3 regions of the Acidovorax sp. LjRoot74 genome follow, and region 3 is predicted to be linked to each of the others. Evidence: predicted binding sites of a transcription regulator. Region 3 holds the regulator's gene; each other region holds the start of a gene.

Region 1 (5,134 bases), 1.0 Mb from region 3:
CCGACAGGCAGAACTTGGCCATGCGCTGGCTCAGCATGCGCTGGCGCCCGGCCACGTTCACCAGGTGGCCCACGGGCTTGCCCAGCGCGGCCTCGTACTGCGAGGTGCCCTGGTGGGCCAGGGCCAGCACCTTGGCGTCGGCCTGCAGCAGAGCGGCCACACCATCGCGCGAGGGCGTGGTGCCCATCAGCGTGGCCTTGTGATCGGCCCAGGCGCCTTCGAGCTTCACGTAGGTGTCGCGGATGGCGGGGGAGGGCGCAAAGGCCTTCAATTCGCCCAGCTGGCGCTCGAACAGCGCCAGGGACTGCTCCAGCACGGCACGTGCCGCCGGGGTGTCGGACTTGTGGGCCAGGGCCAGCCAGGCCTTGCCCATGCGCTGGCTCAGCATGCGCTGGCGCCCGGCCTTGTTGATGGCGTCATTCAGGTCGGCCACCTCGGCCTGGGCCTTGCCCGCAGGCACCAGAAGGCCCAGGGCGCCCCAGGTTGTGGTGTAGCCCGCAGAGGTCAGAAGGGTACGGCGTTGCATGGTGGGTTCCTTCCTTCCGATCAGGCGCCCAGGGGCACGAACTGGCGCGTGTCCACGGCCGCCTTGTCAAATTCGAACCAGGGGTCGGGTTCGCCATCGAGTGCAAATTGCAGCTGCTCCCACAGCGCCTTGCGGCCTGCGTGGTCGTCGAGGATGCGCTTCTTCACGTAGTCGAGGCCCACGCGGTCCACGTAGTGCACGGTGCGCTCCAGGTACCAGCCCTCCTGGCGGTACAGCTCGCAGAACGCGCCGGTGTACTCCAGCACTTCCTCAGCAGTTTTCAGCTTGGTGAAGAAATGCGCCACCTCGGTCTTGATGCCGCCGTTGCCCGCCACGTACATCTCCCAGCCGCTGTCCACGCCGATGATGCCCACGTCCTTGATGCCCGCCTCGGCACAGTTGCGCGGGCAGCCGCTCACCGCAAACTTCACCTTGTGCGGGGCATACATGCGCCACATGGCTTTTTCCAGGTCCTTGCCCATCTGCGTGCTGTCCTGGGTGCCCATGCGGCACCACTCGCTGCCCACGCAGGTCTTCACGGTGCGCAGCGCCTTGGCGTAGGCATGGCCGCTGGGCATGCCGATGTCCTTCCAGACGTTCTGCAGGTCTTCCTTCTTCACACCCAGCAGGTCGATGCGCTGGCCGCCCGTGACCTTGACGGTGGGAATCTTGTACTTGTCCACCACGTCGGCAATGCGGCGCAGCTCGTCGGCCGTGGTCTCGCCGCCCCACATGCGCGGGATCACGCTGTAGGTGCCATCCTTCTGGATGTTGGCGTGGCTGCGTTCGTTGATGAAGCGGCTCTGTGGGTCGTCCTTGGCCTCTTTGGGCCAGGTGCTGATGAGGTAGTAATTGACGGCCGGGCGGCAGGTGGCGCAGCCGCTCGGCGTCTTCCATTCCATGAACTTGAACACGTCGCCAATGCTGACCAGCTTGCTGTGCCGGATCGCATCACGCACGGCCTGGTGGCCGTGGTCGGTGCAGCCGCACATCGCCTTGGTCTTGGGCGTGGCGCTGTAGTCGCCGCCCGCCGTGAACATGATGATCTGCTCCACCAGCCCGGTGCACGAGCCGCAGCTGGCGCTGGCCTTGGTGTGCTTGCGCACTTCGTCGAGGGTGAACAGGCCCTTGTCCTTGATGGCCTTGCAGATCGCGCCCTTGGTCACGCCGTTGCAGCCGCAGACTTCGTCGCTGTCTTCCATCGCCGCGGCCTTGCTCTGGCCCTGGTGGCCGGTGTCGCCCAGGTGCGATTCGCCAAACATGAGCTTGTCGCGCAGGTCGCTCACGCTGCGGCCGTCGCGCAGCAGCTTGAAGTACCAGCTGCCGTCCACGGTGTCGCCATACAGGCAGGCGCCCACCAGCTTGTCGTCCTTGAGCACCAGCTTCTTGTACACGCCACCAAATGGGTCGCTCATCACGATCTCTTCGGTGCCTTCGCCGCCCTGGAAGTCACCCGCGCTGAACAGGTCGATGCCCGTGACCTTGAGCTTGGTGGATGTGAGCGAGCCCTGGTAGCGCCCAATGCCGAACTCTGCCAAATGGTTGGCCAGCACCTTGCCCTGCTCGAACAGCGGGGCCACCAGGCCATAGGCAATGCCCCGGTGCGCGGCGCATTCGCCCACGGCGTAGATGCGAGCGTCGGTGGTGGTCTGCAGCGTGTCGCTCACCACAATGCCGCGGTTCACGTGCAGGCGCATCTTCTCTGCCAGCGCGGTGTTGGGGCGGATGCCCACGGCCATCACCACCAGGTCGGCGGGCACCTCGGTGCCATCCTTGAACTTCACACCCGCCACGCGGCCCTCGGCGTTGCCCACCAGCTCCTGCGTCTGCGCGCCCATCAGGAACTGCATGCCGCGCTCCTGCAGCGACTTCTCCAGCATCTTGCCGGCCACGTCGTCGAGCTGGCGTTCCATGAGCCAGTCGCCCACATGCACCACGGTGACCTGCATGCCGCGCTTCATGAGGCCGTTGGCGGCCTCCAGCCCCAGCAGGCCGCCGCCGATGACAACAGCGTGTTTGTAGGTGGCGGCGGCGTCGATCATGGCCTGGGTGTCGGCGATGTCGCGGTAGGCCAGAACGCCCTGGAGGTCCTTGCCGGGGATGGGCAGGATGAAGGGGTTGGAGCCCGTGGCAAGGATCAGGCGGTCGTATTCGGCGGTGACCACCGTGCCGTCCTTGCTGGTGGCACTGACCACGCGGCGCACGCGGTCCACATCGGTCACCGTGAAGCCGGTGTGCAGCGTGATGTGGTTGTCGGCGTACCACGACCAGTCGTTGAGGATGATCTCGTCAATCGTCTGCTCGCCCGCCAGCACGGGGGACAGCAGAATGCGGTTGTAGTTGGGGTGGGGCTCGGCACCAAAGACCGTGATGTCATACAGATCGGGGGCGATCTTGAGCAGCTCTTCCAGCGTGCGCACACCGGCCATGCCGTTTCCCACCATCACCAGTTTGAGCTTCTTCATCATGACTCCATCGGTTCCATCGCCGGGGCGATGCGCAAAACAAAAAAGGCGTCCACACGATGCTGCTCCGAGGTCTCGAAACCGCATGTGGGGACGCCTTCGTCCGTACAACTCCTCCGTGCGCCTTTGCACTGCTGAATTGCGTGGGCCTGCCCGGCCCTTGCCCTTGTTAAGCAATGGCCGTGCCAGACTCTTTGCACTGATCTGGGGTGGGTGCGGGCTGCGGGCCCCGGGCGGGGGCTGCCGAGGGTGCCGGGATGTGTGGGCGGGCAGGCCCTGGCATGCACCACCTTGGGCACAAAACCTGCATGGAGCTGGTGCATGAGCTTTGAACTGGATGTGGGCCAGGCCTCACTGGCGGGCCGCAACGAGGTGAATGAGGACTTCGCCGCCCTGGTGGTGGGGCAGGGGCGCGACCGCGAGCGCGGCGCCATTGCCGCCATTGCCGATGGTGTGAGCACGGGCGGCAAGGGCCGCGAGGCCGCGCAGACCACGGTGAGCACCCTGGTCGGCGACTACTTCGCCACCCCCGAGACCTGGGACACCACCGTGGCGCTGGACCGCATCCTGAACGCCCACAACGGCTGGCTCGCCTCCATGAACCGGCGCCGCCAGCCTGCCGTGGGCCTGACCACGCTCACGGCGCTGGTGCTGCGCGGCCAGTCGTACACCCTGGCCCATGTGGGCGACACCCGCGCCTACCTGCTGCGCGGCGGGCGCCTGCAGCTGCTCACGGCCGACCATGTGATGGCGCAGCGCGACTTTGCGCACCAGCTCACCCGCGCCATGGGGCTCGATGACCATGTGGTGGTGGACTACAGCCAGGGCGAGCTGCACAGCGGCGACCTGTTCGTGCTGCTGTCCGATGGTGTGCACGGCAGCCTGCCCGAGCGCGAGCTGCGGCAACTGCTGCGCCAGGAGGGCGTGGCGGCCCAGGCGCTCAGCGACGAGCTGGTGCAGGCCGCGCTGCGCCGGGGCAGCAGCGACAACGTCACGGCCCTGGTGGTGCAGGTGCAGGGCGCGCTGGAGGCCACGCTGCAGGACGAGTCCCGCCGCGCGCAGGACCTGCCCGTGCTGCCCCTGCTCAAGGTGGGCGACACCGTGGACGGCCTCACGGTCACGGCCATCGTGGCCGACAACGGCATCCACCGGTTGTACCAGGTGCGCGACGGCGCCACGCAGCGCCTGTATGCGCTCAAGACCCTGCTGCCCACGCGTGCCCACGATGCCGAAGAGCGCGCCACGCTCGCGCACGAGGCCTGGGTGGCGCGACGCATGCAGTCGGGCCAGGCTGCAGCCCATCTGGCGCGGCTCAACACCTGGCCTGCGGGCGACGGGCAGGACGGCGATGGAAGGGGGGGCGAGGGTGCCAGCGCCTTCTACCTGCTGTACGACTGGCACGCGGGCGAAACCCTGGGCCAACGCCTGCGCAGCCGCCAGCACCTGCCGGTGCCGCAGGCCGTGTCGGTGGTGGTGCAGGCCGCGCGCGTGCTGGGCTGGCTGCACCGCCAGGGCGTGGTGCACCGCGACATCAAACCCGACAACCTGCACCTGGGTGACGACGGTGTGCTGCGCGTGCTGGACCTGGGCGTGGCCCTGTCGGGCCGCGAGCCCGAGGCCACGCGCCAACTGCACGCGGGCACGCCCAGCTACATGAACCCCGAACAGTGGCCCGGCTATGAAAAAAGCGGCGATACCGAGGGGCAACTGCCCGACGCGCGCAGCGACCTGTTTGCGCTGGGCGTCACGCTCTACCAGCTGCTGAGCCACGGCCGCCTGCCTTATGGCGAGGTGGTGCAGTACCAGCTGGGCCGCTACCACCGCGACCCGGTGGCCCCCAGCCGCCACAACCCCGGCGTGCCCATCTGGCTCGACCAGATCGCCCTGAAGGCCGTGGCGCGCCAGCGCACACAACGCTTTGAAACGGCCGAGGAGCTGCTGCTGGCGCTGGAGCGCGGCGCATCCCGCCCCTTGTCAGCCCCCGGCCCGCAGCCGCTGATGCAGCGCGACGCCACGGCCTTGTGGAAGATCGCGCTGGCGGTGAGCGTGCTGGTGAACCTGCTGTTGATCTACTGGGTGCTGTTCTTGCCGAGGTAGTACTGGGGAGCTGGATTTGCTCCTGAAAATGTAGCTGTAAGTGCTT
Region 2 (5,134 bases), 4.9 Mb from region 3:
CGAACCAGGGCAGGGTCTGTTCACGGCAGGCGGCCCAATCGGCGGCCACGGCGGCGTTGTCGCCCATGCGCACGCCGCCCATGGTCTTGCACGCGGCCTCCACCGCCGCCACGGCGCCGCGCAGGCGCACATACAGGGTGCCCACTCCACCGTCTTGCACCCAGCAGCTGGCGTTGAGGGGCAGCGGCTGGCCGCCCCAGGCGTGCAGCTTGCGCAGGGCGTCGGCCTGGTTGATGCCCTCGAACCGCAGCGTGGCCTCGCCAGGCGCCACGGGCAGCACCTTGAGGCTCACCTCGGTGAGCAAGCCCAGCGTGCCCCAGGCTCCGGCCATGAGGCGCGACACGTCGTACCCCGCCACGTTTTTCATGACCTGGCCGCCAAAGGTCAGCAGCTCGCCCTTGCCGTTGAGCACCGTCACGCCCAGCAGGTAGTCGCGCACGGCGCCCACGCTGGCGCGGGCCGGGCCCGACAGGCCCGCCGCCACCATGCCACCCACGGTGGCGCCGTCTGCAGGGGTCTTGGCGAAATGCGGGGGTTCAAACGGCAGGCACTGGCCGCGCTCGGCCAGCAGGGCCTCCAGCTCGGCCAGCGGGGTGCCCGCGCGCACGGTCACGACCAGCTCGCTGGGCTCGTAGTTCACGATGCCGCGCAGGCCCCGGGTGTCCAGCACCTCGCCATGCAGGGCCAGGCCGTGGAAGTCCTTGGTGCCCCCGCCACGGATGCGCAGCGGGGTCTGGTCGGCCGCAGCGGCACGCACGCGCTCGGCAATCGGGGCAAGGGAAAAGTCCATCCGCGCATCGTAGCGGCAGCGGTGTGCGGCACGGCAGGCGGGGTGCGTGAATTTTTTGAACAGCGCTTGTGAAGGACAGCGGCCTGGTGGGGGTGCGGGCGCGGGGCGCAAGGCCCCTGCCCCACCATTTTCAGCAAGCCCCCTGCCGATGCGAAAAAGGCCCGCCGGTGGTCGGCGGGCCAAAGAACCGAGAGGAGTAACTTGCTTGTTTTTCTTGCTACCACGCCACGGTGCCACCAGACACCGCAGCGCGTGGGGCGCAGAGCGATCAGCGGTTGTACGCCGTTTCGCCGTGCGAGGTGATGTCCAGACCTTCGCGTTCGGCTTCTTCCGAGACACGCAGGCCCACGAGCAGGTCGGCGATCTTGTAGGCGATGAAAGCCACGACACCGGACCAGACGATGGTGAACAGCACGCTCTTGACCTGCACCCACACTTGAGCGCCCATGGCGAAGGTGTCAGGCGTCAGGCCGCCCGTGCCACCCAGGCCTTGCGAAGCGAACACACCGGTCAGGATGGCACCCAGGATGCCGCCCACGCCGTGCACGCCGAACACGTCAAACGCGTCGTCCACGTTCAGCATGCGCTTGAGGCCACCCACACCCCACAGGCAGACCACACCAGCGATCAGGCCCATCACGATGGAACCCATGGGGCCCACGAAGCCTGCAGCAGGCGTCACGGCCACCAGGCCAGCCACCGCACCGGAGGCAGCACCCAGCATCGAGGCCTTGCCCTTGTGCAGTGCTTCACCAGCAATCCACGACAGCGTGGCGGCGGCAGTGGCCAGCACGGTGTTCACGAAGGCCAGGCCAGCGTTGGCGTTGGCAGCACCGGCAGAGCCAGCGTTGAAGCCGAACCAGCCCACCCACAGCAGCGAGGCGCCGACCATGGTCAGTGTCAGGCTGTGGGGCGTCATGGCTTCCTTGCCGAAGCCGATGCGCTTGCCCACCATGTACGCGCCCACCAGGCCAGCGATACCGGCGTTGATGTGCACCACGGTGCCGCCTGCAAAGTCCAGAGCACCGTCAGCACCCAGCAGGCCGCCGCCCCACACGATGTGGGCCATGGGCACGTAGCTGAAGGTGAACCACAGCACCGAGAAGATCAGCACGGCAGCGAACTTGATGCGCTCGGCGAACGAGCCCACGATCAGCGCCACGGTGATGGCGGCAAACGTGCCCTGGAACGCGAAGAACACGTACTCAGGAATCGTGGTCAGCGCACCAAAGGTCTCCTGGGTCACGCCCTTGAGGAAGATCTTGTCGAAGCCGCCGAAGAACTTGCCCTCGCCCGAGAACGCCAGGCTGTAACCATAGATGGCCCACAGCAGCGAGATCAGCGAGAACACCACGAAGACCTGCATCAGCACCGACAGCATGTTCTTGCTGCGGCCCAGGCCGCCGTAGAACAGCGCCAGGCCGGGGATGGTCATCAGGATCACGAGCAACGTGGAGGTCAGCATCCAGGCGGTATCGCCGGAGTCGATCTTGGGCACGGGGGCTGCAGCAGCGGCTGGAGCCGCTTCGGCTGCAGCGGGAGCAGCAGCGGCCGGAGCAGCTGCAGGCGCAGCGGCATCGGCAGCCGGGGCAGCGGCGGTGGCGGCCGCTGGTTCGGCGGCAGGCGCCTGGGCCAGGGACAGATTGCCCATGGTCAGCAGACCCAGCCCCAGGATGAAGGAAGCAAGCAGTTTTTTCATGGCATTTCTTCTCTTGTGTCTGTTGCGACCGGGCCCTTACAGGGCTTCCTTGCCGGTTTCGCCGGTGCGGATGCGCACCACCTGCTCCAGGTGGGTCACAAAAATCTTGCCGTCACCGATCTTGCCGGTGCGCGCGGCGCTTTCGATGGACTCGATCACGCGGTCCACCAGGTCGTCCGCGATGGCGGCTTCGATCTTGACCTTGGGCAAAAAGTCCACCACGTACTCTGCACCGCGGTACAGCTCGGTGTGGCCCTTCTGGCGGCCAAAGCCTTTGACTTCGGTCACCGTGATGCCTTGCACGCCGATGTCGGAGAGCGCTTCGCGCACTTCGTCGAGCTTGAAGGGCTTGATGATGGCTGTCACCATTTTCATTTTCAGATCCTCCGGAATGGGCGCCACCGGCGCCCATTGAGACTTACAGGGTTTTGGTGAGCGTGACGATCACGCGCGACTTGTTGACCGGGCCGTAGAAGGCCTTCTTGGTGGCGCCGACCACGGCAGCGCCGAGGGACACGCCGCCGCCGAAGTCGTACGAGCCGCCCAGGCTGTAGTCCATGAAGTTGGGGGCGGTGATGTCACCACCAAAGCGGGTGAAACCGACCGATGCCTTCAGCGTGGTGCTGGGCGCCACTTCCTGGGCAAACGCCAGGTTCAGGTAGCCGGTGTTGCGGCCCTTCATGCCAGGACCTGCGTAGGCAAAGTAGTCCTTGGACAGGGTGTGCGAGTACTTGGCCGTCACGGGGCCGAGGGTGGCAGCGCCATAGACTTCGGTGGTGTTGCCCGCGCTGTTGCCGGGGTAGATGTAGGTCAGCAGGCCCACGTCCAGGTCCACGCCGCCGGCCTTGAACTTGTAGCCGCCGTACAGGTCGGATTCGAGCGAGTTGCCGGACAGCCAGTCCACGCTGGAGTTCCAGTTGCCCACGTACCAGCCGGATTCGCCGAAGGTGTAGTCAAAACCGCCTTGCAGGGCAGGCTTGACGGCCTTGGCCTTGGACGTGTCCTGGTCCTGGCCACGGAACTTGTAGTTCGTGGTCAGGCTGACGTTGGCGGTGAGCTGGGCGCTGGCCAGCATGGGAAGGGTTGCAACAAGGGCAACGCTCAGGGTCTTGATGATGGCGCGGGTCATGTTTCCTCCGGTTGGACAAAGTAGGGACAAGCGCTTTAAGCACGGACCGTGCCATTGCCTCCGCAGGCCCTGCGCGTGCGGACCGGGTGCGGTTGCGTTGGGTTACAACAATCCCCAGTACAGTGGTGGGGATCGCGCCGGGCACGTCGCACCCATCTGGTGCAAGAACCCACCACCCCGCGCCAAAACACCCGAAAACGCACCCATCTGGGGAGAAACCGCTTCATGAGTCTTGCTTTGGTGCAAAGCCGCGCCCTTCTGGGGATGTTGGCGCCTTCAGTCACCGTGGAAGTGCATCTGGCCAACGGCCTGCCCAGTTTCACCCTGGTGGGGCTGGCCGAGGTGGAAGTGAAGGAAGCCCGCGAGCGGGTGCGCTCGGCGCTGCAGAACGCGGGGCTGGAGTTCCCCAGCAACAAGCGCATTACCGTGAACCTGGCGCCTGCCGACCTGCCCAAGGATTCTGGCCGCTTCGACTTGCCGATTGCCCTGGGCATCCTCGCCGCCAGCGGGCAGGTGGACGCCAGCCGCCTGGCGGGCTACGAGTTTGCGGGCGAGCTGTCGCTGTCAGGCGAGCTGCGCCCCGTGCGCGGCGCCCTGGCCACCAGCCTGGCGCTGCAGACGCAGCAGATCGACACCCAGCTGGTGCTGCCCCCCGGCAGCGCCGAAGAGGCCGCCCTGGTGCCCGCCGCCCAGGTGGTGCGCGCGCGCCACCTGCTGGACGTGGTGCGCGCCTTTCTGCCCCCGGGCAGCGTGGCAGGCGGCGATGCCGACGTTGCCAACGACGGCTGGACCCGCCTGGCCGCCACCCCCATGGCCACCCGCACCACCGGCCCCGACATGGCCGATGTCAAAGGCCAGGCGGCCGCCAAGCGTGCTCTGGAGATTGCCGCGGCAGGTGGCCACAGCCTGCTGATGGCTGGGCCACCGGGCTCGGGCAAGTCGATGCTGGCGCAGCGTTTTGCGGGCCTGCTGCCCACGATGACGGTGGAAGAGGCGCTGGAGAGCGCCGCCATCGCCAGCCTGGCCGGGCGCTTTCGCCCCGAGGCCTGGGGCCAGCGGCCAACCGGCCAGCCGCACCACACGGCCAGCGCGGTGGCGCTGGTGGGCGGCGGCTCGCCCCCGCGCCCGGGCGAAATCTCCCTGGCGCACCAGGGCGTTCTATTTTTGGATGAGCTTCCTGAGTTCCCCAGGGCCGCGCTGGAGGCCTTGCGCGAGCCGCTGGAAACCGGCCACATCACCATCGCCCGCGCGGCGCAGCGCGCGGAGTTTCCAGCGCGCTTTCAGATGATTGCGGCCATGAACCCCTGCCCCTGCGGGTTTCTGGGCTCCACACAACGCGCCTGCCGCTGCACGCCCGACCAGGTGAACCGCTACCAGGCCAAGCTCAGCGGCCCGCTGCTGGACCGCATCGACCTGCATGTGGAAGTGCCCGCCCTGCCAGCCGAGCAGCTGGTGCAGGCCCCCGCAGGCGAATCCACCGCCGCCATCCGCACGCGGGTGGAGCAGGCCCGCCAGC
Region 3 (5,134 bases):
CCCTGCGCTGGCCCAGGCCCGCCAGTTCAAGGAGGGCAAGGACTACAAGCGGCTGGACAAGCCCGTGGCACCCGATGCTCCTGCTGGCAAGGTCGATGTGATCGAGTTCTTCTGGTACAGCTGCCCCCACTGCAATGCTTTTGAACCCACGCTGGACGCCTGGGTCAAGGCCGCTCCCAAGGACCTGTTCATCCGCCGCGTGCCCGTGGCCTTCAACGCCAGCTTTGTGCCCCAGCAAAAGCTTTTCTACACCCTGGAAGGCATGGGCAAGCTCGAAGCGCTGCACGCCAAGGTGTTCCGCGCGATCCATGTAGAAAAGGCCAAGCTCGCCAAGGACGACGAGATTTTTGCCTGGGTGGTTCAACAGGGTGTGGATGCCGCCAAGTTCAAGGAGGTCTACACCTCGTTCACCGTGTCCAACCAGGTCCGCCGCGCTTCGCAGCTGCAGGACGCCTATGGCGTGGAAGGCGTGCCCTCGATGGGCGTGGCGGGCAAGTTCTACACCGACGGCACCATGGCAGGCAACATGCAGAACGTGCTGCAGGTGGTGGAAGCGCTGGTCAAGCAAAAGTAAGCCCCAGGCCGACCTGGGCGCTGGTTGCAACGCGCCAAAGGCCCTGGATACCCTGCGAAGAAAGCCCGCTGATGCGGGCTTTTTTCATGGAGGGCGTGTGGGGATGGCTACAATGAACTGCAAGATTCGTGCCCTATGAACCACCGCCTCCTTCCGACCCTCCTGCTCGCGGCCCTGGCCTGCCTTCACGGCGTGGCCCATGCTGAAAAAGCCGACCGCGCCAAGCCCATGAACATCGAGGCCGACGCTTTGCGCCACGATGAACTCAAGCAGACCAGCGTGTTCTCGGGGCGCGTGGTCATGACCAAGGGCACCATCGTGCTGCGCGGTGCGCGGCTGGATGTGCGCCAGGACGCCGATGGTTACCAGTTCGGCGTGGTCACGGCCGAGGCGGGCAAACGCGCCTTCTTCCGCCAGAAGCGCGACACCTTGCCTGGCGCGCCCGATGAATACATCGAGGGCGAGAGCGAGGTCATCGAATACGACGGCAAGGCCGACAACGTGCGCTTCATCACCCGCGCCGAGCTGCGCCGCTACCGGGGCGCAGCGCTCAGCGACGAGATCACTGGCGCTGTGATCGTCTACAACAACCTCACCGACGTGTTCACCGTGGACGGCCAGCGCGCTCCCGCCACCAATGCGGCGGGCGATGCCCCAGCCCCCGGCAACCGCGTGCGTGCGGTGCTGGCGCCCAAGGACCCGCCCGCAGGCGCTGCGGCGCCCGCACCCTCCACACCGGGCGCGGCACCCGTGCTGCGCCCCAGCAGCAACCTTGGTGGCGGCTCCAAGTGAGCGCGGTGCCCGTTCATCCCGGCCCTGACACCCAGGCCGGCAGCCGCCTGGAGGTGCAGAACCTGGCCAAGTCCTATGGCAGCCGCAAGGTCGTCAAGGATGTGTCGCTGGTGGTGCAAAAAGGCGAGGTGGTGGGGTTGCTCGGGCCCAATGGCGCGGGCAAGACCACGTCGTTCTACATGATCGTCGGCCTGGTGCGCAGCGATGCGGGCGACATCCGCATCGACGGCCATTCGGTGGCCCACATGCCCATCCACCGCCGCTCGCGCCTGGGGCTGTCGTACCTGCCGCAGGAGGCCTCGATTTTTCGCAAGCTCACGGTCGAAGAAAACGTGCGCGCCGTGCTCGAACTGCAGCGTGGCGACGACGGCCAGCCGCTCTCGCGCGACGCCATCGAAGAGCGCCTCACGGCTCTGCTGGAAGAGCTGCGCGTGCAGCATCTGCGCGCCTCGCCTGCCATGGCGCTGTCGGGGGGCGAGCGCCGCCGGGTGGAGATCGCCCGCGCCCTGGCCACCCAGCCGCGTTTCATCCTGCTGGACGAGCCCTTTGCGGGCATTGACCCCATCGCCGTGATCGAGATCCAGCGCATCATCGGCTTCCTGAAGGCGCGCGGTATTGGCGTGCTCATCACCGACCACAACGTGCGCGAGACGCTCGGCATCTGCGACCACGCTTTCATCATCAGCGACGGCCGTGTGCTGGCGCAGGGCACGCCGTCCGAGATCGTGGACAACGCCGAAGTGCGCCGGGTGTACCTGGGCGAACACTTCAGGATGTGATGAAGCCTGGACTGTCGCTGCGCGTCTCGCAGCACCTCGCACTGACCCCCCAGCTCCAGCAGTCCATCCGGCTGCTGCAGTTGTCCACGCTCGAACTCTCGCAGGAAGTCGAGCAGATGCTCGACGAAAACCCGTTCCTCGAACGCAATGCCGACGAAGCCCCGCGCGAGGAGTTTGGCCTGGAAGCTGCCGATACCCCCGCCCAGGCCGATGACTACAGTGCAGACGATGCTATATTTTCAGGAGCATCCAGCGCAAGCGCAGCAGGCGCAGAGCCCCAAAATGATGCTGAAACGCTGGGCGCTGGCGCCGACGAACCCGACTGGAGCGGCGACGGCACCGTGGAGATGGCGCCCAACGATGCCGAGTGGGGCGGCGATGCCCCGGCACGCACCCACAACGGTGCCGAAGGCGACGAGGCCGACGCCACCGAGCTGGCCCGTTCGCACGAATCGCTCACCGCCTTCCTGCACCGCCAGGCGCTGTCGCTGCGCCTGTCCGAGGTGGACTGCGCCGCGCTGCGGTTCCTGATCGAATCGCTGAACGACGATGGCTACCTCGAAGAGCCGCTCGAAGAACTCGCCGCCGCCTTGGCAGGCCCCGAGGACCTGGAGCAGATCGAGGAACTGGTGCACCGCTTTACGGTGGCCCAGCGCCTGCTGCAAAGCCTGGAACCCACGGGCGTGGGCGCGCGCGACCTGGCGGAATGCCTCACGCTGCAGCTCAAGGCGCTGGATGCCGACGAAGAGGCCGACCCTGACACCGTGCAGACGGCGCTGCGCATCTGCCAGCAGCCGCTGGAGATGCTGGCCCGCCGCGATGTGCGCCGCCTCACCCAGGCCTGTGGTGATGGCGAGGAGCGCACCCGCGCCGCCATGGCGCTCATCGCCCGCCTGGAGCCTCGCCCCGGCCGCCGTTTTGCGGATGTGGAACGCAACATCGTCATCCCCGACGTCATCGTGCGCAAGGCCGGGCGCGCCAACGGGCGGGATGGCCAGCACAACTTCATCGTGCAACTCAATCCCGATGTGATGCCGCGCCTGCGCGTGCACGACATCTACGCCGGTGCGCTGCGCGGCCACAAGGGCGGCGAAGGCCACCAGGGGATGCAGCAGCGTCTGCAGGAGGCGCGCTGGTTCATCAAGAACATCCAGCAGCGTTTTGACACCATCCTACGAGTCTCGCGCGCCATCGTCGAGCGGCAGAAGAACTTCTTCACCCATGGCGAACTCGCCATGCGTCCCCTGGTGCTGCGCGACATCGCCGACGAGCTGGGCCTGCACGAGTCCACCATCAGCCGCGTGACCACTGCCAAGTACATGGCCACGCCGATTGGCACCTACGAGCTGAAGTATTTTTTCGGCTCGGGCCTGGGCACCGAAACCGGCGGTAACGCATCGAGCACCGCCGTGCGCGCGCTCATCAAGCAGTTCGTGTCGGCCGAAAGCCCTACCAAGCCGCTGTCCGACAGCCAGATCGCCGAGATGCTCAAGGAGCAGGGCATCGAATGCGCACGCCGCACCGTGGCCAAGTACCGCGAGGCGCTCAAGATCGCGCCAGCGAATCTGCGCAAGGCGCTGTAGCGCTGCTGCTTTGAGGGGCGTGCGTGTTGCCTGGGCGCGCTGAAGGTGGCGGGATGGTGTCCGATTACTTGCGCGCCACGAACACCGCGTCATACGCCTGCGGCGTGAATCCCGCGATCTTCTGCCCGTTGGTCAGCAAAACGGGCACGCCCCGGGCACCCAGTTGTTTGAACGCCGCCTTGCCCGAAGGCGTGTCGATGTCCAGCTCCCGGTACGCGATGCCCTTGCCCGCCAGGTAGGCCTTCGCCGCCTTGCAGTAGCCGCACCAGGTGGCCATGTAGAGCACGACATCGCCCCTGGGGGCTGTGGTTTGTGCGGTCTGTGTGGTGTCTGGGGGCGCTGGGCTGGGTGCGGGCGATGCGCCCGGCACCACACTCACCGGCAGGTTCTCTAGCTTCATGGTCTTTTCCACGGCGCCTGTCACCGGGGGCTTGTCGCTGTAGACAACGCGGCCGTCCGTGCCCACCGATTTGTAGAGCGTCTGGGCGCCTGCTGCCAAAGGCACGGCGGCCAGCACCAGCACGGTCAGCAGGGTCCGATGGAAAGGGCGCATAGGGGGCTCCAGTAAAATCCGCTGCCCGAGAGCATAAGAGACAAGGGGCACACCTCATCTGCAGTACCCCTGTGCTGCACACACCCTTGCGGCGCGATCCGTGGTTCCTGGGCGTGCATGCCGCCCCTCGGCCGGTTGTTACGCAAGCCCCAGCAACCCTCGCCGCGTGACATTCCTGCACGCGCTCCCGCTCTCTGCCTCCTGTTTTTCCTACCCCTGTCCGCCCCATGGCCCGCATCGTCTTCAACCTCCCCCCGCACTTCGGCTTTGCCACCGAGCTGCAGATCTACATCAGCCACGTGAACCAGGGCGGGCACCTGGACAATGCGCAGCTGCTCACGCTGGTGTCTGAAGCACGCGTGCGCTTCTTCCAGTCGCTGGGCTACCCCGAGGCGGATGTGGGCGGCCTGTCCATCGTGGTGGGCGACATCGTGGCGCAGTACAAGTCCGAAGGTTTCCATGGCGAGACCATGCGCGTGGAGATGGCGCCTGCGGACTTCAACCGCTACGGTTTCGACCTGGTGTTCTGCATGACCGAAAAGGCCTCAGGCCGCGAAGTGGCACGCGGCAAGATCGGCATCGTCTTCATCGGCAAGGCCGACCGCAAGGTGGCGGCTATCCCTGAATCCATCCGCCAGCTGCTGCTGGCCCGCGCGGGTGAGCCCGGTTTCCCCGCCGTGCCCGAGCGCGTATCCTCCCCATCGACATGAACCAACTCCAACTTTTCCTCCCTTGCGCCGCGGGCGTCGAGGGCTTTCTGGCCGACGAGGTGCATGGCATCACGGGCCTTACGGGGCAAGACCTGCTGGTGGGCCGGGGTGGCGTGCTGCTGCGCGCCTCGTGGCGCCAGGCC

What was found. Region 3 encodes sigma-54, which starts transcription at its own class of promoters, with help from an activator protein. Its sites were predicted from a motif close to TGGCANGNAANCTGCTTT; they were not measured.
Region 1: the regulator sigma-54 is predicted to act here: its motif matches at 3,162-3,179, upstream of nirB (nitrite reductase large subunit NirB).
Region 2: the regulator sigma-54 is predicted to act here: its motif matches at 3,655-3,672, upstream of ACSQ3O_RS01330 (TorF family putative porin).

What each region holds. Positions count from the first base shown of each region.
Region 1 is NZ_CAXUTI020000001.1:4,170,211-4,175,344, reverse strand. Features, by position in the region: gene ACSQ3O_RS19910 (type IV pili methyl-accepting chemotaxis transducer N-terminal domain-containing protein) at 1-526, opposite strand, end outside; gene nirB (nitrite reductase large subunit NirB) at 547-2,991, opposite strand; gene ACSQ3O_RS19900 (protein kinase domain-containing protein) at 3,313-5,088, shown strand.
Region 2 is NZ_CAXUTI020000001.1:287,752-292,885, reverse strand. Features, by position in the region: gene glcE (glycolate oxidase subunit GlcE) at 1-790, opposite strand, end outside; gene ACSQ3O_RS01340 (ammonium transporter) at 1,059-2,489, opposite strand; gene glnK (P-II family nitrogen regulator) at 2,526-2,864, opposite strand; gene ACSQ3O_RS01330 (TorF family putative porin) at 2,908-3,618, opposite strand; gene ACSQ3O_RS01325 (YifB family Mg chelatase-like AAA ATPase) at 3,844-5,134, shown strand, end outside.
Region 3 is NZ_CAXUTI020000001.1:5,199,727-5,204,860, reverse strand. Features, by position in the region: gene ACSQ3O_RS24750 (thiol:disulfide interchange protein DsbA/DsbL) at 1-574, shown strand, start outside; gene lptA (lipopolysaccharide transport periplasmic protein LptA) at 710-1,366, shown strand; gene lptB (LPS export ABC transporter ATP-binding protein) at 1,363-2,145, shown strand; gene ACSQ3O_RS24735 (RNA polymerase factor sigma-54) at 2,145-3,728, shown strand; gene ACSQ3O_RS24730 (glutaredoxin domain-containing protein) at 3,793-4,281, opposite strand; gene ACSQ3O_RS24725 (acyl-CoA thioesterase) at 4,509-4,991, shown strand; gene ACSQ3O_RS24720 (THUMP domain-containing class I SAM-dependent RNA methyltransferase) at 4,988-5,134, shown strand, end outside.